DNA from 4 places in the Sinorhizobium sp. FG01 genome. Region 3 is predicted to be linked to each of the others. Evidence: riboswitches for the same ligand, from Rfam matches in the RefSeq annotation. Region 3 holds a riboswitch; each other region holds the start of a gene.

Region 1 (5,721 bases), on a different contig from region 3:
CGTCGAGCGCGGTTGGATGCGGCGGGGGGATGCAGGTCACCGCGTACTCACGACCTTGCGCTTTCTTGATGGCAGCCGGCAGGGGAGCGATAGGCTCGCAACGGGATACCGCGGCTTCTACTTTCATTTTCTGGACATGCGAACGGGCGAGCGCGCCTGGAACAGCGAACTCTCGACCATCGACACGGCGCTGCTTCTGGCCGGCGCACTGACGGCCGCGGCCTATTTCTCGGGGCCAGATCCGAACGAAACGGAAATCCGCAGTCTTGCAGCGCGACTATATGAGCGGGCGGATTGGGCCTGGGCGCTCAACCGCGGCGATACTCTGACGATGGGCTGGAGGCCGCCGGGGCGTTTCCTGAAGCACCGTTGGCGCGGCTATAGCGAGGCGCTGCTCCTCTATGTCCTGGCGCTAGGCTCCACTAGCCTACCCATTGCGCCGGAGAACTACGGCGCCTATTCGGTGGCACATGAATGGCTGACGATTGGCGGGATGTCGCACCTGCACGCGGGCGCGTTGTTCATCCACCTCTTTCCCCATGCCTGGATCGACTTCCGAGGCATAGGCGATACGGGAATGCGGGCGGCAAGCAGCGACTATTTCGCGAACAGCTGCCGAGCGATCGCGCTTCAGCGGGCGCATGCGGAAGAGAATCCTCATGGCTTTTCCGGCTATTGCCGCAACCTCTGGGGCTTCAGCGCCTGCCATGCGCCGAAGGGCTGGATGCGGCTGCGTGACGGCCGGCGGCAGAGGCTTCTGGGCTATGCGGCACGAGGCGCTCCGTTCGGCGCCGATGACGGGACCCTGGTCCCTTGGGCTCCGCTTGCCGGACTGCCCTTCGCACCGGACGACTGCCTGGATAGCCTTTCGCATCTGCTCGCGCATTATCCGGCACTGCTTCGCGACGGCCGCCTTCCCGGCGGCTTCAATCCGAGCCTGCCGGGCGCAGGGCGCGAGGGCTGGGTCGACGACAGGATTGTCGGGCTTGACCAGGGGCTGTCCGTCATGATGATCGAGAACTGGAGAAGCGGCCTCATCTGGGAACTGACGCGCAGTATCCCGGACTTCAGCCGGGGGCTGAAAAGGGCTGGATTCGAAGGGGGCTGGCTGACACCCGGCGCGGCTTGATGGGACGGAGCATGGGGCAGGGGCATCGGCAGCGGGAAAGCAGAGCGGTCATGGAGGCGGCTGCCGCGATCGAATGGCTGGCGGCCTCCATTCCGGAGGTCGCCTGTTCGGTCGCGACCTCTGACGCACATTTCCAATCGCCAGACGCTTTCTGGTCGAAGCCGGCAAACCTCGAGACCTGCCTGGCCTATCAGGACCGTTTCGCGTCCGGCATGGACGATAAGATTCGAGCGGCGCACCTGGTCGCCTTCTACAGCCATCAGCTGAGCCTTGCGGCGGGCGCGATCTATCTTGTGAGCGGCCTTGTTCCGGTGGTCGCGGGCCTGCGTTTCGAAACCTATTTGCGTGCCCGCGACGGGAGGTCGCTTGTGGCCGGCCGCTTTCATTTCCTCGTCGACCTTCCGCGGAGCGAGAGTGAGATCGAGCCGGACGAGCCGACTCGACGCTTTCACGATGCCTTCGTTGCGCATCTGAAGCCGGTGATCGCGCTGCTGAAACGCCGCTGCGGCCTGTCAGCGCGCGCGCAATGGCGGTTGGCCGCGGACAGTCTCGCCGGCGCTTTCCTGGAGATCGGGCGGCGGCGGCAACGGGAGGACAGGGCGACGGGGCAGGCGCTGGCGATCGTCAAAAAGGCCCACTCGCCGCTTGCCTCGCGGCAGCTTCACTACGAAAAGATCGAAGCGGCCTCCGGCAGTGGGGGAGAGCTTCGCTCCAGGACCTACCGGATCCGCGGCGGCTGTTGCCTTTTCTATCGTGCCGAGGGCGGCAGCTTCTGCGACACCTGCGTGCTGCTCGAGCCCGAGCTTCGACGAGAGATGCTGCGGGCCCACCTGCTCGATAGCAAATGAGACCCTTGCCTTCTCCCCGCGTGCTGCCCGCAGGCGGGGAGAGGACAAGCGGCGAAGGCGCGGGGGCCGGTTAGTGCGCCCGGAGAAACCGGTCGTTGATGAAACCGGAGACGATGCCGAGCACCAGCCAGAAGGCGAGCGTCGTCGCAAGCGCGGCGACGGCGAACTCGGCGCCGAGCACAGCCGGCACGTTGCTGGAAATGTCGAGCGGCTGCGGCGCACCATAAAGATGGGGAGCGGCGACTAGGACGAGACCCGCGAGCTTGGCGACGATTTCCGGGCGGAGTGCCAGCAGATAGAGTCCCACGGCCGAGAGTAGCACCGTCGCCCCCCACCAGAGCTGCCGGTCGCCAAGCTCGGCCGCCGGAAAGCCCGGCAGTTCCGGCGGCAGGCCTACGGCCGGAAGCAGGTGCACGGCGAGCCAGCCGAAGGCGCCCCAGAGCGCGCCATTGGCAAGCGTGATCGGGTAGCCGATCATCAGGCTGATGCCTGCAAGCAGCAACGAGAAGCCGGCGCCGGTGACCAGATTGGCGGCAAGCGTGCCGGAAAAGCGGCTCATGCCGAACATGATGCCGCCTTCCTCGTGTTCTTCGCCCTCATGGGCATAGGCGGGGGTGACCGGCGAAAGTGCTGCGAGCATCTCGCCTAACATCTGGGATCCTTTCAGCGACGAATGCTGCTGATGATCCGTGGCCGGCTGCTCGCCGGCGGGCTGCCCGGTTGCAGCCGGCGCTTCGCCCTCGAATTCTTCCGCATGCAGGATAAGCGGCGTGACCCGCAATTCCTGGGCGCCGGTCATGAAGACGCCGGCGATCAGCCCGGCCACGACCGCGGCCAGAAGTGTCTTGACGATCATTGTCGATTTTCCTCAGCGGGCGTGGCCGCCTTGCGGTAAGCCGGCCCGATTCCATCGACGCAAGCCGGCGCTTGAAGGCGCGGGCGCGTGCCAGACGCACGACGCGCGCTCCGAGCACCGGAGGGTCGATTGTTGTATCGTTTGGTGTGGAACGCGGCAGGCGCTCCATGACTTCGCTTAGTGGCAGGGGAAGCCGTAGGAATGGCGCGTGTCGTGTGCCGTGTCGTGCAGCACGGCCGAATTCGCCAGGCCGGCACCGAAAACGAGGAAGCCACCGATCATGAGGGCGATGATGCCCGCGGTCAGACGGTCGCTGAGGGAGAGCGGAATGCTCGAAACTGTAGACGTAGCCATGACAACCTCCGTGATGGCAATGGGATATTCCCCTTGGGCACTATGCCCGTATCGCTTGGCAGGTTTCCTGGCTCGCAGCGTCAGGTGCCCAGGCTAGCCTAGTCACCAAGGATTTGCCTCGCCTTCCCAGAACCGAACCGCCCTCTCGCGGCTGTTCCAGTGGCTTCTTCCGGATTGCTCCGGAACGGCAAATTCACGCTGCTCTACAGTCGCGGGGTCGGCAGTGATTGAGATGCCCAGCTTGGGTCCATCCGTCACATTCCCGTTTACTCCCGAAACACGTTCGCATTCCGGGAACCAACCGATCAGCGATGATTAGGTGTGGCCGCCAATGATGTCAATCGCGCCGCGGTGGAAAGTGGAGGAGAGGGTTGCGCGCATTTCGCGTTGCCCGCCACATGGGGAACAACTCCTGATGACTATATCGCATTGGTCGGTTATCTCTTGGGCAGCGCGTGCGGCCGCAGGCCGCACGATCGACCCGGGGTCCGTGCGATGCTTGCCCTTGTTCCTGCCCTGTCCTTTGCCGCCGTCATCGGATCCGGACTTATGGCCGGGCTCTTCTTCGTCTTTTCCGTCTGCATCATGCAGGCGCTGCGGCGATTGCCGGCGGAGCAGGGCGTTGCTGCCATGAACGCGATCAACGTCGTGATCCAGAATCCGTTGTTCTTCGCCGCCTTCATGGGCACGGCGCTGCTCGGCGTGATCCTCATAGCTGCCGCTTTCATCTGGGGCGGGGAGGGGAGCTATCTCCTGGCGGCGGGCGGACTCGTCTACCTCGCCGGCACATTCGCGGTGACGATGGTCTTTAACGTTCCGCTCAACAACGCGCTGGCGAATGCCACTTCGGTCGAGGCCGCCACCGAAGTCTGGCAGCAGCGCTACTTGACCGATTGGGTCTGGTGGAACCATGTCCGCACGATCGCTTCGATAGCTTCGCTCGCCCTTTTCACGCTTGGCTTTCAACGCGGCTGAAGCCTAGGAAAGAGGACGATGAAACTGGGGAGGATCCAATGGCAGTCCGACGCATCGTGCCCAATCTTCAAGTATCCGATCCGCAACGCGCGCGCAGTTTCTATACGGATCTGCTTGGCCTCAACGTGGTGATGGATCACGGCTGGCTGGTCACCTTTGCGGCGGAAGGCGGATCGGCAATGCCGCAGGTCAGCTTTGCCATTGAAGGCGGATCGGGAACGCCGGTGCCGGCGCTCTCGATCGAGGTGGACGATGTCGACGAAGTCTATCGGCGCGCGAAGGCGGCCGGCATCGAAATCGTCTATGACATCACTGACGAACCCTGGGGTGTGCGACGCTCTTCGTGCGCGATCCGTTCGGCAACGTAGTCAATATTCTGACGCATTGATCGGGGGACGGCCCCCGCTCAATGGATCAGACGGTCGTCAGAGCGTTCGCGACGTCGGCGACGAGGTCGTCCGGGTGCTCGATGCCGATCGACAGGCGGATAGTCGATTCGAGCACGCCGATCCGGCGCCGCACCTCGATCGGCACGCCCGAATGAGTCATCGCCGCCGGGTGGCTCGCAAGCGATTCCGTGCCCCCGAGGCTGACGGCGAGCTTGAAGATCTGCAGGGCGTTCAAGAAACGGAAGGCTGCCTCCTGGCCGCCGGCGATGTCGAAGGAGAAGGTCGAGCCGGCGCCGGTGCATTGCGCGGCAAAGGTCCGCCCGACCGGCGAGGCTTCGTCGTGGAAGGGCAGATAGTGGATCCCTTCGACCTTCGGGTGGTCGCGCAGGAACTCGGCGACGATCCGGGCATTCTCGTTCGCCTTCTCCATCCGGACCGACAGCGTTTCGAGCGACCGGCCGAGCATCCAGCAGGAATGCGGGTCGAGCTGCGTGCCGATCGAGCCGCGCAGCGCCTTCACCTGTTTGATCAGCGCCTTCGAGCCGAGCACGGCGCCGGCGATCAGGTCGGAGTGGCCGCCGACATACTTGGTGAGCGAATAGAGCGACAGGTCCGCGCCGTGGTCGATCGGGTGCTGGAAGACCGGGCCGAGCAGGGTGTTGTCGCAGGCGACGATCGGCCTTTGCCCCTGTCTTTCGCCGATCTTTTCGGCAATGCGGCGGATCATCGCGACGTCGACGAGGCTGTTGGTGGGATTGGCCGGCGTTTCGACGAGGACCGCGGCGACCCGGCCCCTGCTCATGGCCTCCTCGGCGGCGGCGCTGACGGCCGCTTCATCGACGCCGTCGGCAAAGCCGACTGCGTGGATGCCGAGATTGAGAAAGGTCTTGGCGAGCAGCGTCTCGGTGCCGCCGTATAGCGGCTGTGAATGCAGGATTGCGTCGCCGGGCCGCACGAAGGCAAGCAGGGTCGTGGCGATTGCCGACATGCCGGAGGAGAAGAGCGCGCCGGCCTCGGCGCGTTCGTATATGGCAAGCCGATCCTCGACGATCTCGCTGTTCGGGTGATTGAAACGGGAATAGACGAGCCCGGCACCGACGCCCGCCGGCGGTTCGCGCCGTCCCGAGACGAAATCGAAGAAGTCGCGGCCTTCCTCGGCGGAGTGGAACA
Region 2 (5,721 bases), on a different contig from region 3:
CCTTAGGACGGCGCCGGTGATGACCCCGAGCGTCCCTTCGGCGCCGATGAACAGATCGCGTAGGTCGTAGCCGGTATTGTCCTTCTTGAGGCGTCGGAGACCGTCCCAGATTTCGCCGGTCGGGAGCACGACTTCCAGCCCCATGCAGAGCTGTCGCATGTTGCCATAGGCAAGCACGGCGGTGCCGCCGGCATTGGTGGAAAGATTGCCGCCGATCCGCGCCGATCCTTCGGAGCCAAGCGACAGCGGAAACAGCCGGTCGACGTCGTCCGCCGCCTTCTGAATGTCTGCGAGAATGCAGCCGGCGTCGGCGACGATCACATTGCCGACCGGGTCGATGTCGCGGATGCGGTTCAGCCGCTCAAGGGAAAGCACCACATCGGCCTTTCCCTCGCGCGGGATCTGGCCGGCCACGTGGCCGGTGTTTCCGCCCTGGGGCACGATCGCCGTCTGGCTCTGGCTGGCGAGCCGCAGGATGCGCGAGACTTCATCGACCGAGGCGGGCTTCAGCACGAGCGGTGTCGTGCCGCGGTAAAGCCCGCGCGATTCGACGAGATAGGGCGCCGTCTCCGCCGGTCCGGTCAGCGCATGGCCGGGGCCGACGATGTCGGTGAACGAGGCGATCAGTTCGGGAGAAGGGATTGCTGTGCTCATGACCTGCCTGCGATTTATATTGCCGAAACAGCCGGACCACACAGGTCTCGCGCTTCCGGTCAGATCCTCGGGGCTGCGGCCCGTTCGAGCCGGTCGATGATCGCTTCGCCAAGGCCTTCGCCCGGGATCGGCCCGAAAGCGATGGTTCGAGCGCCGCTCGCATCTGCCTTTTTCATATAGTCGAAAAGATTGGCGGCCGCTTCCCTGAGATTGCCCGTTGGGCTGAGGTCGAGGACGATCGCCGCGCTGCCTTCGCCAGGCAGCGCCTTGCCGCCGAAGCGGATCAGCGCCTCTCCCGTGTGGACGTCCGTCGCATTGAGCCGCACCGCGGCACCCGGCGCATAATGCGAGGCGAGCATGCCGGGAGCTTCGATCGTCGCGCCGGCCGCTTCCGGCCGCTCAACGGGAAGGCCGGCGAGCGCCTCGATCTCGGCCGCATCGAGACCCCCCGGCCGAAGCAGCCGCAGCCGGCCGTCTTCGACCTTGATGATCGTCGATTCGAGGCCGATTTCCGCCGGGCCGGCATCGAGGATCAGCTTCAGCTTCGCACCGAGATCCGCCTCCACATGGGCCGCGCTGGTCGGACTGATCTTGCCCGACGTATTGGCGCTCGGCGCCGCCAGCGGGCGCCCAAAATGTGAGATCACCCGCCGGGAAAAACCTTCAGGCATGCGGATCCCGAGCGTGTCGAGGCCGGCCGAGGCAAGCGCGTGCACGGTGCTTTCGGGTCGCTGAGTGAGAATCAGCGTCAGCGGCCCCGGCCAGAAGGCTTCCGCGAGGCGTCGGGAGATGGGGTCGAATATCACATGCGCTTCGGCCATTCCCATGTCCGAGACGTGGCAGATCAGCGGATTGAAACGCGGCCGGCCCTTCATCTCGTAGATGCGGCTGATCGCATCGGCACTCGTTGCGTCTGCTGCAAGGCCGTAGACGGTTTCCGTCGGGATCGCCACGGGCTCACCTTCGGAAAGCACCGCGCAGGCCGTTTCGATCGCCCGATCCGGTTCGCTGCGCGTATCGATGATTTCGGCCATGGCGGTTCTGGTCCTTTCCGTCGCTTCCTTAACGGAGGAGGAGGGAAAACAGAACGATTTTCTTTGTCGTTGACCGGCGTCAGAGGCTGCGAATGATCCGCCGCAGCGCTTCGTCGCGTGCGCCGAGCATCAGGACGTTCTTGAGCGCCACCTTCGGGTCCTGCGTCCGGAAGATCAGGCCGTTGCCCCGAACATTTCGATCGAGGACCATCCGCCCCTCTTCGGTGCCGGGTTGAATGGCCACGGCGAAATACATGCGCGAGTAGCTTGTCTGTATGCGTTCGAAGAAGTGCGCCTCGTCGCCGAGGTCGGAGAAGAAGTTGGCAAAGTAGAACGCCCAGGTGACGTCTCGCGATCGAGCGAGATGAGTCCGCGCCGCGGTGACATGGCAATAGCCGAGGTGGGGACTGTCGGCGAGGGTCCTGTGGAAGATCATCTTCGGGAACTGGATCGAGGCATGAAAGCCGTTGATCCGCCTGTGTGTCGTCTCTCCCGCCGCCTGTAATCTCTGTCCGGTTCTCTCTGCCACTTCCTCATGCGTCATGTAGCGGCGCTGTTCGGGCAACCACGGCCGGCGCCGCTCGATTCGGCCCGTGCGCAGGAACTCTGTATGGCCGCCCGCCGTTTTCGGCGCCGGCGCCTGCGGTTTGCCTGAGGCGTCGTAATATCTGATTTTTGCCATCGACCTCTGCGTCACTTGTCGCTGAACGGACTGAACCGTCAGCGAACGCTAAATCACTATGGTTAATAGAGTATTTCGGGCGCCCGCGCATCGCTTTATGTCGCAAAATGGCCCGTGATCTTCGCGGCCTGGATGCCGCTGCAAAAAAAAGCGCCATTTGCCGAAAAATGTATCTATCACATTGTTTATTATAGAAGATGTCACAGGACTTCCAACGCGCGCGCATCGAAAATCTTTGTCGTCTTTCTGGAATGGAATGTCGCGCACCGGCAATTGCCGAGCCTGTCTGGCCGCTTAGATTCGAATTGCTCAAGGTGCCGCTTCTTCGCAGGGAGGGGCGGAGAATTGGGAAGCCGGTCAAATCCCGGCGCTGCCCCCGCAACGGTGGTGGAGTGAACCCCCGGCATAAGGCCACTGGACAATCGTCCGGGAAGGCGCCGGGCAGGGCCCTCGGGCCGCTCCAGAGCCCGGAAACCAGCCTTGAGGAAAACGACCGTAACTGGTTGCGGCGGGCAGCCGGATCGGAGCCAAGGCGCACGGCATCTCTCCGGCGCGGTTCCTGTCCTGCCTGCCCGAAACAGGGCTAACGAGGACATGGGCATGGACATCCAGAACGAAATGCTGCGCAAGCTGAAGACCCGCCGCGAGGGCTACAGCCTCGATCGGGCCTTCTACATCGACCCGGACTATTACCGTCAGGACCTGGAGAATATCTGGTACAAAGACTGGCTATTCGTCGGCCACGACTGCGAAATCCCGCGTCCCGGCAATTACTTCACGCTGCAGGTCGGCGACTATCCGATCGTCATCGTGCGCGATCGCCAGGGGGCGGTCCGAGCGCTGCACAATTCCTGCCGCCACCGCGGCTCGCGCGTTTGCACCCAGCACAAGGGATCCTCGGCCAAGCTCGTTTGTCCCTATCACCAGTGGACCTACGAACTCGATGGCAGGCTGCTCTTCGCCCGGCAGATGCCGGAGGATTTCGATCCGGCCCAGCACAGCCTGAAGCCGGTCAATTGCGAAACGGTCGGCGGCTATATCTTCATCAGCCTTGCCGAGCGGCCCATGGATTTCCAGCCCTTCCGCGACACGGTTGCAGCCTATCTCGCGCCGCATCGCCTCGGCGAAACCAAGGTCGCCTATGAAAGCACCATCGTCGAGAAGGGCAATTGGAAGCTCGTCTGGGAGAACAACCGCGAGTGCTACCATTGCGCCGCCAACCATCCGGAACTCTGCCGGACCTATCCCGAGGCTCCGACTGTGACGGGCGTCCAGGGCGCCATGGACGATCCGGAAATCGGTGCCCATTGGGAGAGATGCGAGGCGGCGGGGCTGCCGAGCGCCTTCAAGATCGGGCCGACCGGCCAGTTCCGCATGACGAGGATGCCGCTGATCAACGGGGCGGAGAGCTATACGATGTCCGGCGAGAAGGCGGTCCGCAAGCAGCTTTCCGGCGACATAAGCGCGAACCGCATCGGCACGCTGCTGCTCTTCCATTACCCGACGACGTGGAACCACATCCTCGGCGACCATGCGATCACCTTCCGCGTGCTGCCGCTCGGGCCGGAACTGACGCAGGTCACGACGAAATGGCTCGTCAGCAAGGATGCGGTCGAAGGGGTCGACTATACCCTCGAAGACCTCACCCATGTCTGGACCGAGACCAACGACCAGGACCGGCAGATCGTCGAGGAAAACGCCTTCGGCATCCGCTCGCCGGCCTATGAGCCGGGTCCCTATTCGGCCGAACACGAGGGCGGGGTCATGCAGTTCGTCGACTGGTATTCGCGCTTCATGCAGGATCGCCTGCAGGGCAGCGCCGCTCCTCTGTCGCGGGTGGCATGACGATGGAAATGGCACGCTCCTTTCACCACTTCGACGAACTGCAGCCCTGGAAAGATCGCCAGTTCCTGCTCGAATGCATCTCCGCGGTCGGCGAGACCGCGGACGTGATGACCTTCACCTTCCGGTCCGACAGGCCGGCCTGGTTCCGCTACCTGCCCGGGCAGTTCGTGACGCTGGAACTCCCCGTCGGCGAGGAACCGGTGATGCGCACCTATACGCTATCGTCCTCGCCGTCCCGCCCGCTTTCCGTTGCGGTCACGGCCAAGGCGCAGTCGAACAGCATCGGCACGCGCTGGATGTTCGACAATCTCAGGCCTGGCATGACGTTGAAGGCGCTGGGGCCGCTCGGCGATTTCAGCTTCGTGCGCCATCCGGGCGAAAAATATCTGTTCGTCTCGGCAGGCTCCGGCATCACGCCGATGATGTCGATGACGCGCTGGATGGCGGATTGCGCGCCGGACACGGATGTGACCTTCATTTCCTGTGCCCGGCAGCCGGAGGATCTGCTGTTCAAGCCGGAGCTGGAGATCCTCGCCCGCCAGATGCCGCGTCTCAATCTCGGCTTCCTGGTGGAAGGACACGAAGCGCGTCACGGCTGGCACGGCCTGCGCGGCCGTATCGATGCGACGAAGCTGCCGCTGCTTGCACCGGACTTTCTGGAGCGAACGGTCTTCTGTTGCGGCCCCGAACCCTTCATGCGCGGGGTTCGGGAGATGCTGGAGGGGGCCGGTTTCGATATGGCCCGCTACCACCAGGAAAGCTTCCAGCCGGCGGCGGCGCCGGCGGCAGAGGAACTCGCCATCCGCGCCGGCTCGGCGGCCGGCGCTCAAGGCGAGGCGGCCCGGGTAACCTTCACCATGAGCGGCAAGGAAGTCTCGACCGTCCCCGGCCAGACGATCCTGCAGACAGCACGCGCCAACGGGGTCAGGATCGGTGCGGCCTGCGAGGGCGGCATCTGCGGCACGTGCCGCGTCTTGAAGATCGCCGGCGAAGTCGAGATGAACCACAATGGCGGTATTCTCGATGACGAAGTCGACGAGGGCTACATCCTCGCCTGCTGCTCGCGGCCTATCGGCGACGTTCAGATCGAAGCGTAGACAGCTACAGGCGCCGTCCGGCTTTTTCAGCGGCGCTCGGGCTGGTTGGGCAGGTGGGCCTCGGCGGCCTTCACGCTGATCGCACCGGTGACCGTTCCGTCGACGCCGGCGCCCGAGCCGCTCTCGGCCTCGGCACGGCTGATGAGCAGGGGTTCTGCGAGCGGGACGGTGGCCGCGGCGCTCGCCGCCGGCGCCTTGCCAATCTTCGCGGAGGCGATGACGGTGACGATCGGCGGCTTCTCCGGGAGCAGCGCGCCCTGCGGCCACACCTTCTTCAACTCTGAAACGGTCATTGCGGCGACGTTGACGTCGATGTCGTTGAGCGTCCCGGGCACGCGATAGGGGCAGCGCTTCTTTCCGCAATTATGCGACGACGAGAACTGCCACAGCGCATAGCGATCCCAGTTGC
Region 3 (5,721 bases):
TGGCTCTCGCGGCCTCCTGGACTGCGTTTCTCTACGCGGGACTGCTCTTCGACCCGCTTGCTCCGATCTTTTCCGGATTGGTCACGCATTTCGCCGCGACGGCCTATCGCTTCCTGGTGACCGACCGGGAGCGTCGCGTCGTCCGGCGCGCCTTCGGCCAATATTTGTCGCCGTCGCTGCTTTATCGCGTCGAGCACACGCAGAACGCACTGAGGCTCGGGGGAGACGATCGTGAGCTGACGATCATGTTCGTCGACGTGCGCAACTTCACCGAGATCAGCGAGCGTTTGGCGCCGACCGAGGTTGTCGGGTTCCTGAATACGCTTCTCGATGCGCTGAGCCGACACGTCATCGAAAACGAGGGCACACTCGACAAGTTCATCGGCGACTCGATCATGGCCTTCTGGAACGCCCCAGTCGATGTCAGAGATCATCCTCGCAGGGCCGTTCGCGCGGCTTTGGCGATGCGAGAAACGCTTGCTCGTCTCAATGACAAGGATGCCTTCGGTTTCGGGGCGGGGCAAAGCGTTGCCATCGGCATTGGAATCCACACCGGCCTTGCCTGCGTCGGCAACATGGGCGCCGAGACGCATTTCAACTATTCGGCGGTCGGGGACACCGTCAATGTGGCGGCGCGCATCGAATCCGCCTGCAAGGAGATCGGCTACGATATCCTCGTGTCGGAGGCGACGGCAAATTTGGCTGGCGGCTGCGCCCTGCTGGAGGCCGGAGCATTGGGGCTCAAGGGTAAGAGCACGCGAACGAGGCTCTTTGGAGTCGTTGGCGACGAGCGACTGGCCGAGTCGGATGAATTCGCCGAGCTCTTCGAAGTTCATCGGCGGCTGGTCGACGCTTTGCGCGCACGGTCCCCCGAGAGCCGGCGCATGCTGGGCGTGGCAAAGCTCAAGGCGTCCGCGCTGACGCCCGGCTTGTCGGAGTTCTATCGGCGGATTTCGCGGCGCGGCGAACATTTCATTGGTGAGCCGACGGCGAAGGATGCGGCTGGCGAATAGGTGCTTCGCCGACTGATGCAAAAGGCGCCGCTTTTCCGGCACTTCAATTACAGTCACCGTCGTCCGAACGAACGGTCCTTGCTCCGCTCGTGCGAGTAATCACGGTTGCGCGGCCTGTCCGACCTGTCGAACTTGTTCGGTTTATCGTGCCAGCTCTTGTCGTGTTTGTCCGGCTTGCCCGGCTTTTCTGGTTTTTGGGGCTTGTCCGGTTTGTGAGGCTTGTCGGGTTTGTGAGGCTTGTCGGGTTTGTGAGGCTTGTCGGGTTTGGGTGGCTTGGGTTGGGGCGGCGTCTCGACAGGCGGAGCCGGTTCGGGTGGCGGTGCGACGAGCGGCCGGACCCGATCTGGACGGATCTGGATCTCAGCTGAAAGGCCGCAGCCGGTGCCGCTCCATCCGGGCGACAGCTGCTGCCTGCCGGAGAGGAACGGCAAGGCCTGCTGGTTGCCGAGTGTCCTGAGGATGCTTCGGTCGACCCGTCGCGTATCGGTCATATCGCCATTGGGACGGGCGACCACGCAGTCGCAGCGCCGCGTCAGCTGTTGACAGCCGCCTCGGCCGCAAAATTCGGCAGCGCCGCTCAGGAGCACCACTGCCGTCGTGCCGTCTCCGCCGACGTAAAAGTCGAAGACCGTGCCTCGAACGCCGATGGTTCCGGCCGGTGTCAGGATCTGGTAGGCCGAGTGCCCCGAGTTGCCGCTGATCCAGCGAAACGTTCCCTTCGCCGCCGCGACGGTCAGCTTCTGCACCGATCTCGAGTCGTCGAAGACGAATTTGTCGATGACGACCGACGAGCCGGCACCGACGGCAAGCTTGCTTCCATCTCGGAAGACGAACTGGCCAAGGCCGGATCTGGATGTCCGAATCCGCTCGTCGCGGTGCACCGGGTCCGTGACGACCAGTGGTCCGCTCGCTCCGCTGACCTCAGTCTTGATCCGGATCGCCTGACCAATCGGTTCGGCGGCCTTGCTTGGCATGGAGCCGTAAAGCGCGACACTCAGCGCGACAAATGCGGCACGACGCAGATATGCCATCGCACCCCCTCCAGGCTGAACTGACAAATTCAGTGCCGTGGACATAATCGAACATCGTGGCGAAGCATCGGAGCCGCCTCGGGTTCGAATGCCCGTTTTATCACGCGCTTGGGACGGGCGTCTGCCTACCCGTTCGGATTAGGAGAAAGGCGCCGAGTTGGCGACGCACCTCGCGCTGCCGCAACTTGCCGACCTCGCGTCGCAGACCGTCGATTGACTTTGACGCATCCGCTTCATAATTAACGCATTGGATGGTTCCCCCGCACCGAAGCGGCGCGGGAGAGTAAATGGGAATGTGACGGGCGGACCCACACCGGGCGCCCTTATCGCAGCCGACCCCGCGACTGTAGAACGGTCAGGGTTCGCCATCGGGCATGCCGCACCTCTTCCGGTGAAACTGCATGGGGCAGTTGTCGCGGAATTGGAGGCACGCCGGAAAAGCCACTGGCGTGGCATCGTGAGCAGCCGGGCTGGACGCCTCTCTTTCTACGAATCGTCCGCCTTCACGAGCCAGCAGACGCCGGGAAGGCGAGGCGGACCCGTTCGGGCCCAATAGCGCTGGGCACCGCGTGCGCAGCGCTTGCCCGTGACGCCGAGAGCCAGGAGACCTGCCGTCCATCAGGGCATCGCCCGGGGGAGTCCTCCCCAATGCCAGCACGGAGGTTGTCGTGGCTTATTTATCGTCTTTCGCGCGTGCCCGTCACGCGTCCGCTTGCTATCGTTGCTTTGTCCCCACCAGTTTCCTCGCATGGGATCTGGTCGGATGACATTCTCCAATGCCGGTCCGGTCTTCGTGCTCGGCGGCGCGCGCTCCGGGAAATCCAGTTTCGCGGAGAAGCTCGCCGAAGCCTCGGGGCTCGGGATGCACTATGTTGCGACCGGCCGCGCCTATGACGAGGAAATGCGCGATCGTATCGCCCGCCACCAGGCCGCGCGGCAGGGCAAGGGCTGGGCAACGCACGAGGAACCGCTCGATCTCTCCGGCCTGCTTCGTCGACTGGATGCACCGGAGCGCGTAATTCTTGTCGACTGCCTCACGCTGTGGGTGACGAACCTGATGATGGAAGAGCGCGACATGCCGGCCGAGTTTGCGGCACTTGCCGGCTTGCTGCCTGCCATGCAGGCGCGCGTCATCATCGTCTCCAATGAGGTCGGTCTCGGCATCGTGCCGGAGAACCGCATGGCGCGAGACTTCCGCGACCATGCCGGCCGCCTCCATCAAATCGTCGCGGAGAAGTCCGCCGAAGTCTATTTCGTCGCGGCTGGGTTGCCGCTGAAAATGAAGGGTTGATTCATGACACTTGCAAAGGCCCAGTCGGGCAAGATCCCCGCCACGGTCATCACCGGCTTCCTCGGCGCCGGCAAGACGACGATGATCCGCAACCTGCTGCAGAACGCCGAGGGCAAGCGGATCGCATTGATCATCAACGAGTTCGGCGATCTCGGCGTCGACGGCGACGTGCTGAAGGGCTGCGGCGCTGAAGCCTGCTCGGAAGAGGACATCATCGAGCTCACCAATGGCTGCATCTGCTGCACCGTCGCCGACGACTTCATTCCGACCATGACCAAGCTGCTCGAGCGAGAGAACCGCCCGGATCATATTGTCATCGAGACCTCCGGCCTTGCGCTGCCGCAACCGCTGGTCGCCGCTTTCAACTGGCCCGACATCCGCAGCGAAGTGACGGTCGATGGCGTCGTGACCGTCGTCGACAGCGCCGCCGTTGCCGCCGGCCGTTTTGCCGACGATCACGACAAGGTCGATGCGCTGCGCGTCAATGACGACAACCTTGACCATGAGAGCCCGCTGGAAGAGCTCTTCGAGGACCAACTCACCGCCGCCGACCTCATCGTTCTGAACAAGACCGATCTCATCGATGCTGCGGGCCTCAAGTCCGTGCGTGACGAAGTCGCCTCGCGCATCAGCCGCAAGCCGGCGATGATCGAGGCCAAGAACGGCGAGGTGGCAGCCGCGATCCTGCTCGGGCTTGGCGTCGGCACGGAAGACGAGATCGCCGACCGCAAATCGCATCACGAGATGGAGCATGAGGCCGGCGAGGAACATGATCACGACGAATTCGACAGCTTCGTCGTCGAACTTGGCCCGATTGCCGAACCGGCGGCCTTCATCGACCGGCTCAAGGCCGTCATCGCCGAGCACGACGTTTTACGCCTCAAGGGCTTTGCCGACGTACCCGGCAAGCCAATGCGTCTGTTGATCCAGGCGGTCGGCAGCCGGGTCGATCAATATTACGACCGTGCCTGGGCACCCGGCGAGACGCGCGACACGCGCCTCGTCGTCATCGGCCTGCACGACATGGACGAGGCGGCCGTGCGCGCGGCGATTTCGGCGCTGGCGTGAGGTTGTTTTGAGCGCGTGTGAGAAGAGCCCCTCCCCAACCCCTCCCCACAAGGGGGAGGGGCTCGGCTGGCATTTGCGGCGGCGCTTTCGTTCCCAAAGGGGGGCGGCGTTATGGCACGAACGGCTGATACTCGGGGAAAGAGTGCGTGTGGCACGACCTAACCCCTCCCCATTGTGGGGAGGGGCTGGGGAGGGGTCTCTTCACGAGCCCAGCGGGAAGCAACAATGCATCTCCTCCTAGCCCAGAAAGGCACGATCGCCGACGGCGACGAAGCGATCGATCTCGGGCAAAGCCCGGCCGATATCCTGTTCCTGTCGGCGGCCGATACCGAGCTTGCGTCGATTGCCGCCGCGCATCGCCGGCGCGCGAGCGGGAATAGCCTGCGCATCGCCAGCCTCATGAACCTCATGCATCCGATGTCGGTCGACACCTACGTCGAACGTACCGCGCGACATGCGAAGCTGATCGTCGTCCGGCCGCTCGGCGGCGCCAGCTATTTTCGCTACGTGCTGGAGGCGCTCTATGCCGCGGCGGTGGCGGGCAAGTTCAAGATTGCGGTGCTGCCGGGGGACGACAAGCCGGACCCGGGTCTCGACCCTTTCTCGACCGTTGCAGCGGAAGACCGTGAGCGTCTCTGGGCCTATTTCAACGAAGGCGGCGCGGACAATGCCGGCCTGTTCCTCGACTATGCCGAGGCGCTGATCGATGGCGCCGAAAAGCCGCAACCGGCGCGGCCGCTGCTGAAAGCCGGCATCTGGTGGCCGGGCAGGGGCGTGATCGGGGTTGACGAGTGGGTGCGTATCGCCGGCGATGTCGGGGGAGCGCAGACTTCCGAAGGGAAGAAGGAAGCTCGTCCCACAGTTGCCATCTGCTTCTACCGTGCCCTCGTGCAGAGCGGCGAGACCAAGCCGGTCGAGGCCCTGATCGAGGCGCTGACCGAGGAGGGCATGCGCCCGCTTCCGGTCTTTGTGTCGAGCCTCAAGGATCAGGTGTCGGTCGGTACTCTCGAAGCGATCTTTGCCGAGGCGGCGCCGGACGTGGTGATGAATGCCACCGGCTTTGCCGTCTCGGCGCCCGGCGCCGACCGGCAGCCGACGGTGCTGGAATCCACCGGCGCGCCGGTGCTGCAGGTGATTTTTTCAGGCTCCTCCCGCGAAGCCTGGGAAGCCTCGCCGCAAGGGCTGATGGCGCGCGACCTCGGTATGAATGTCGCGCTGCCGGAGGTGGACGGACGGATCCTTTCGCGCGCCGTCTCCTTCAAGGCGGCATCGGTCTACGACCCGCTTGTCGAGGCAAACATCGTCGGCCATGAGCCGC
Region 4 (5,721 bases), 130 kb from region 3:
GGCCATGTAGCCGGGCGGAGCGCTCACATTGGCCATCGGCAGGTTGATCGCGAAGGCGAGCACGAAGCCGTTGTGGCGGTAGTTCTCGGTCTGGTCCCACATGATCGGAATGACGCGCAACCGGTCACGGACCCAGGAGAACTGGTTGTAGTCCATGATGTTCCAGAAGGCGACGAGCAGCGGCAGGGCGAAGACGACCCGTGCGAGACGCTCCCGGCTGGTCAGCTTCGGAAAGTTCCGCCAGGCGTAGCGCAGCAGCAGGGCGATGGCGATGACGGTTGCCAGTATTCCGAGAACGACGCCGACTGCGGTCCATGGCCGATCCTTCACCAGCACCGGCATCAGCTCCATGATCTGACGGCCGAACAGAAAATCGGTGGGATAGAGCGGGTCGGACAGGAAGACTTGCTTCTGCTGGCAGATAAATGCCGGGATGATGGCGAGCGGCGCCACCACGAGCGCGCCCTTGTGCTCACGGCCAAACAGCGCGTCGAGCGCCAGCATGACGAGGAAGAAGACTGCGACCGTCGTCCAGGCCGGCCGCATTGGATCGATGAAATAGGCGATCGTTTCGGAGCCTGACTGGCGCACGATGAACTCGACCGCAAAGACGATCGTCGCGGCAAGCGAAAGCGAAAACAGCGCGCTGCGGGTGCCCGCCAGGGTCTTTGCGTGTCTGACGGAAAAGCCCGGCCTTTCGACATAGACCTGAGGACCTCTCGCGGCGGAATCGATACTGGCCACAACTTCTCCAATTTCACAAAACTTTCGTTCAACTGTCATACGACCGTCATCTTGAACGGGGGATGAATGGCGAAACGGCTTTGATGATCCTCAGGTTCCCGCTGTGGCGACGGGTCCCTGTCGCGTCACTAACGGCCGGGAACAACAGGATTTTTCAGATTTTTTCTAAGCATTGCGATTGGGAGGGGGTTTTTTGCCCCCTGATGCGTTAAGTACAAGCCTTAAGCTGGATGCATTCGCCGAGGAAACACCGACAGGCCTGCCATGACCCCACAGAAAGCCGCACCTTCGACGCTACGGATCGCCGTAGCCCAGCTCAATCCGGCCGTCGGCGATATCGCCGGCAACCTGGCCAAGGCGCGCGAAGCGCGGGCCGACGCCGCGCGCCAGGGCGCCGACCTGGTGCTGTTCACCGAGCTTTTCATTTCCGGCTATCCGCCTGAAGACCTGGTGCTGAAACCGGCCTTCCTGAAGGCGTGCCTGCGCGCCGTCGAGAACCTCGCCGCAGAGACGGCGGATGGAGGGCCGGGAGTGATCATCGGCTTCCCCCGTCAAGCCTCCGCGCAGCGGCACAATTCGGTGGCCGTCCTGGACGGGGGCAAGATCATCGCCGTCCGTGACAAGGTGGATCTGCCGAATTACGGCGAGTTCGACGAAAAGCGGGTGTTCGATCAAGGCGAGATGCCCGGTCCGGTGAATTTCCGCGGCATTCGCATCGGGGTTCCGATCTGCGAAGACATTTGGGGAGAGCTCGGCGTCTGCGAGACGCTCGAGGAAAGCGGCGCCGAGTTCCTGCTTTCTCCGAACGGTTCGCCCTACTACCGCGGTAAAGTTGATGTCCGTCACCAGATCGTGCTGAAGCAGGTGATAGAGACCGGCTTGCCGATGATCTATGCCAATCAGCTCGGCGGGCAGGACGAACTGGTCTTCGACGGCGCGAGCTTCGGCTTCAATGCCGATCGCTCGCTCGCCTTCCAGATGAGCCAGTTCGAGGAGGCGCTCGCGATCTCCGAATGGACGAGGGGTGACGACGGCTGGGTCTCACACAACGGACTCCGGTCTCGCCTGCCGGAATGCGAGGAGGCGGACTATCGCGCCTGCATGTTGGGGCTGCGCGACTACGTCAACAAGAACGGCTTCAAGAACGTCGTCCTCGGCCTGTCGGGCGGCATCGACTCGGCGATCTGCGCGGCGCTCGCCGTGGACGCGCTCGGCGAGGAGCGGGTTCGCACGATCATGCTGCCCTATCGCTATACGTCGCGGGAATCGCTGAAGGACGCCGAGGCCTGTGCCAAGGCGCTCGGCTGCCATTATGACGTCGTTGCGATCGAGGAGCCCGTCGAAGGCTTTCTCAATGCTCTCGCCGACACGTTCGAGGGGACCGAATCCGGGATCACCGAGGAGAACCTGCAGAGCCGCACGCGCGGCACGATCCTGATGGCGATCTCCAACAAGTTCGGCTCGATGGTGGTGACCACCGGCAACAAATCGGAAATGTCGGTCGGCTACGCGACGCTCTACGGCGACATGAACGGCGGCTTTAACCCGATCAAGGACCTTTACAAGATGCAGGTCTATGCACTGTCGCGCTGGCGCAATGGCGCTGTGCCGCCCGGAGCACTCGGCCCCTCCGGCGAGGTCATCCCGCTGAACATCATCGACAAGGCGCCCTCGGCCGAACTGCGGCCCAACCAGACCGACCAGGACTCGCTGCCGCCCTATCCGGTCCTCGACGACATTCTCGAGTGCCTGGTGGAGAAGGAACTGAGTACCGAGGAAATCGTCGCCCGCGGGCATGACGAGGCCACGGTGCATCGGATCGAACACCTGCTCTACATCGCCGAATACAAGCGGCGGCAGTCGGCTCCCGGGGTCAAGATCACCAAGAAGAATTTCGGCCGGGACCGGCGCTATCCGATCACCAACCGTTTCCGCGACCGAGGGTAGATCATGCGCAGTTCGGTGGAGATTTTCGATATTGCCACCGGCGAGACGCAAGTCGTCTGGCAGACGGAGCGGCTGGTCGAGGCGCCGAACTGGTCGCCGGACGGCAAATCACTGATCATCAACGGCGACGGCAGGCTCTATCGGCTTGCCTTTGACGGTTCCGAGCCCGTGGAAATCGACACGGGCTTTGCCGGGCAATGCAACAACGATCACGGCATTTCGCCGGACGGGAAAACGCTGGCGATCAGCGACAAGACCGAATTCGGCAAGTCGGCGATCTATCTGCTGCCGGCCGAGGGCGGCACGCCGCGACTGGTGACGCGCAACCTGCCGTCCTATTGGCACGGCTGGTCCCCGGATGGGAAAACCTTGACCTATTGCGGGATCCGCGACCAGATCTTCGACATCTACACGATTTCGGTCGATGGCGGAGAGGAGCGGCGCCTGACGCATGGCGAGGGCCGCAACGACGGCCCGGACTGGTCGCCGGACGGTGCGTGGATCTATTTCAATTCGAGCCGCACCGGCCGCATGCAGATCTGGCGGGTGAGGCCGGACGGCAGCGATGTCCAGCGCATCACCGACAGCCCTTATGGTGACTGGTTCCCGCACCCGTCGCCGGACGGCAGGCATCTGCTGGTGCTGTCCTATGACGGCGAGGTCTTCGACCATCCGCGCGATCTCGATGTGCGGCTTCGGCTGATGGATCCGGAAGGCAGCAATGCGCGTGTCCTCTTCGAACTCTTCGGCGGGCAGGGGACGATGAACGTTCCGAACTGGTCGCCCAACGGCGATGCCTTCGCCTTCGTGCGTTATCGGCCGGCTTGAGCAGGACGCGGCGCCCCCGCCTTGCGTTTCGCCGGCGGCTGTGCCCATATGCGGCCGTCAGGTGCCCGCTTGCTGCGGGAGAATCGGGAAGCCGGTAGAATTCCGGCACGTGCCCAACGCTGTGACGGTGACGTCTGCGCCAAAAGAGTTCTGAGTATTTTCAGAGCTTTGCCACTGGTTCCTGATGCGATCTGGGAAGGTGGCGCAGCCGAGTGATCCGAAGTCAGAAGACCGGCCTGGCGAGATAGACCGGCCCCGCGCGGACGGCGGGAGGTTGCGCATTGTTGGGGATCGAACGATGCTGCCTGACCCGAACGGCTGCCTTGCGGCGGCCGGTGCCTTTTCGCCGGACGAGCGCGCCGCCGTCTATCGTGCCATCGAGACGCGCCGCGACGTGCGCGACGAGTTCCTGCCCGAACCGCTGCCCGAACCGCTGATCGCCCGCCTGCTCGAAGCGGCGCATCGTGCCCCGTCCGTCGGCTTCATGCAGCCGTGGAACTTCGTGCTCGTACGGCGAATCGAGACGCGGGAGAGGGTCTGGCAGGCTTTCCAGCGCGCCAATGAGGAGGCAGCCGGAATGTTTTCGGGCGAGGCGCAGGCGAAATACCGGTCACTCAAGCTCGAGGGCATACGCAAGGCGCCGCTCGGCATTTGCGTGACCTGCGACCGGACCCGCGGCGGCGCCGTCGTGCTCGGCCGCACGCACAATTCGCAAATGGACGTGTATTCGACGGTTTGCGCGGTGCAGAATCTTTGGCTCGCGGCGCGGTCCGAAGGCGTCGGCGTCGGTTGGGTCAGCATTTTCCACGAGAACGAGGTCAAAGATATCCTCGGAATTCCGGAGCACATCGAAATCGTCGCCTGGCTGTGCCTTGGCTATGTCGATCGCCTCTACCAGCAGCCGGAATTGGCGGTGAAGGGCTGGCGGCAACGCTTGCCGCTCGAGGACCTCGTTTTCGACGAAGGATGGGGCGTCCGCGACAGCCTCGTAACGACCGCCCAAAGGGAAGGTGTCACTCGTTCTGCAGCGGCTGGTAACGCGATCCCCGAGGGTTCTTGAGATCGATCGCGCTCTCTTCCTGTGGCAGGAAGGCAGGACCGACAACGCGGACCTTGCTGCTCTTCGGATCATAGGGGCGCTCTTCCACGGGCTTTGCCCCCGCTGGTCCGAAGGCTGGTGCAGACGGCCCCTCGATCGTCACGACGGAAGGGCTGACCACCGAAAGCTTGGTTCCCGAGGTGGTGCTTTTGTTCTGATCCGTCGTGATCTTCGGAATCTGGCAGCCGCAGATGCCGGGAGAACCGACGTCGCGCACACGATAGGCGAAGGCGTTGGGGAGTTCCCTGTACGGCCTTCCCGTGGACGCCGAAACCATCTGCTCGCTCTCCTCGGTGGCGAGGACGTGATAATAGAGTTCCGTATCGGCGCCGGGGCATCGTGCCCGGCAAAGCTCGGCGTCGCGTCCGAAGTCGGCCGGCGTGGCGTTCGACGAAATCGGGAAAAATGCTCCGTCGCAGGTCCGCACGCACATGGTCCTGAAGCCGCCTGCCGCGCCGTTCTCCATGAATGTGAAATCGTCGGTCGGACCATCGAACAGCAACGGATAGTCCTCGCCGTCCGGCGGGAAGCTTTCGAGGATGTTGCGATGAGCGCGCGCCTCTTCGGTGCCGAATTCATCCGGAACCGTCTCGTCCCAGTTCGGAGCGGCGTCCCCCGAGCAGTCGTTCAATTCCATGGCGGCGAGGATCCGCCGGCGCATGTCCTCATTGCCCTTCGAAATCAGGTGCCGGCGTTGGGCCTTGAGCGTGTGGAGATTGTCCTCCATGCGCGCAATCGCATCGTCAAGCTCGGCACAGGCAGCCGCATTTTCGCTTTCGATGTAGACGACGGACTCGTCGCTGCATTCCATGCGCCGCCTTTCGTTCCTGGCGCGGCGAAGTTCGATGTTCTGCCGCGAAACCGCGCCGGTGAAATCGCGCAGATTGGCGTTTGTCGTGAACGCCGCCGGCAGCTCTGCGAGGCGGGCGCTGAGGCGCGCGCAGACGTCGGTGGCCGATGCCTGCCCAGGCATAGCCAAGGCGAGGGGCAGCAGAGCGGCCGCAAGGTGCATCATCCTCAAGGACGCAGTGGATCGGGACACTGACACTCGTCTTTCCTGCATTTCGCTCCGCTGATCGCGGGACAGGGGCGCCTGTAGTCAC

The links. A riboswitch is a leader RNA that binds a small molecule or an ion and turns the genes downstream of it on or off. The one in region 3 is predicted to bind cobalamin.
Region 1: linked by a shared signal. The riboswitch ahead of CO656_RS07165 (CbtB-domain containing protein) and the one ahead of cobU (bifunctional adenosylcobinamide kinase/adenosylcobinamide-phosphate guanylyltransferase) in region 3 are both predicted to bind cobalamin.
Region 2: linked by a shared signal. The riboswitch ahead of CO656_RS15255 (aromatic ring-hydroxylating dioxygenase subunit alpha) and the one ahead of cobU (bifunctional adenosylcobinamide kinase/adenosylcobinamide-phosphate guanylyltransferase) in region 3 are both predicted to bind cobalamin.
Region 4: linked by a shared signal. The riboswitch ahead of bluB (5,6-dimethylbenzimidazole synthase) and the one ahead of cobU (bifunctional adenosylcobinamide kinase/adenosylcobinamide-phosphate guanylyltransferase) in region 3 are both predicted to bind cobalamin.

Annotation. Positions count from the first base shown of each region.
Region 1 is NZ_NWTB01000004.1:349,978-355,698, forward strand. Features, by position in the region: gene CO656_RS07150 (glucoamylase family protein) at 1-1,129, shown strand, start outside; gene CO656_RS07155 (ferric iron reductase) at 1,141-1,977, shown strand; gene CO656_RS07160 (CbtA family protein) at 2,048-2,833, opposite strand; gene CO656_RS07165 (CbtB-domain containing protein) at 3,011-3,187, opposite strand; cobalamin riboswitch at 3,227-3,504, opposite strand; gene CO656_RS07170 (anthrone oxygenase family protein) at 3,683-4,162, shown strand; partial or broken gene CO656_RS07175 (glyoxalase superfamily protein) at 4,201-4,550, shown strand; gene CO656_RS07180 (cystathionine gamma-synthase family protein) at 4,577-5,721, opposite strand, start outside.
Region 2 is NZ_NWTB01000008.1:174,955-180,675, reverse strand. Features, by position in the region: gene CO656_RS15270 (FAD-binding oxidoreductase) at 1-654, opposite strand, end outside; gene CO656_RS15265 (L-threonylcarbamoyladenylate synthase) at 714-1,688, opposite strand; gene CO656_RS15260 (DUF6656 family protein) at 1,768-2,370, opposite strand; cobalamin riboswitch at 2,666-2,868, shown strand; gene CO656_RS15255 (aromatic ring-hydroxylating dioxygenase subunit alpha) at 2,971-4,215, shown strand; gene CO656_RS15250 (hybrid-cluster NAD(P)-dependent oxidoreductase) at 4,212-5,312, shown strand; gene CO656_RS15245 (glycoside hydrolase family 25 protein) at 5,339-5,721, opposite strand, start outside.
Region 3 is NZ_NWTB01000003.1:410,032-415,752, reverse strand. Features, by position in the region: gene CO656_RS04690 (adenylate/guanylate cyclase domain-containing protein) at 1-1,013, shown strand, start outside; gene CO656_RS04685 (FecR domain-containing protein) at 1,067-2,044, opposite strand; cobalamin riboswitch at 2,280-2,675, shown strand; gene cobU (bifunctional adenosylcobinamide kinase/adenosylcobinamide-phosphate guanylyltransferase) at 2,808-3,335, shown strand; gene cobW (cobalamin biosynthesis protein CobW) at 3,339-4,403, shown strand; gene cobN (cobaltochelatase subunit CobN) at 4,629-5,721, shown strand, end outside.
Region 4 is NZ_NWTB01000003.1:279,864-285,584, reverse strand. Features, by position in the region: gene CO656_RS04050 (LTA synthase family protein) at 1-744, opposite strand, end outside; gene CO656_RS04045 (NAD+ synthase) at 1,009-2,691, shown strand; gene CO656_RS04040 (TolB family protein) at 2,695-3,519, shown strand; cobalamin riboswitch at 3,562-3,774, shown strand; gene bluB (5,6-dimethylbenzimidazole synthase) at 3,818-4,579, shown strand; gene CO656_RS04030 (DUF2865 domain-containing protein) at 4,533-5,681, opposite strand.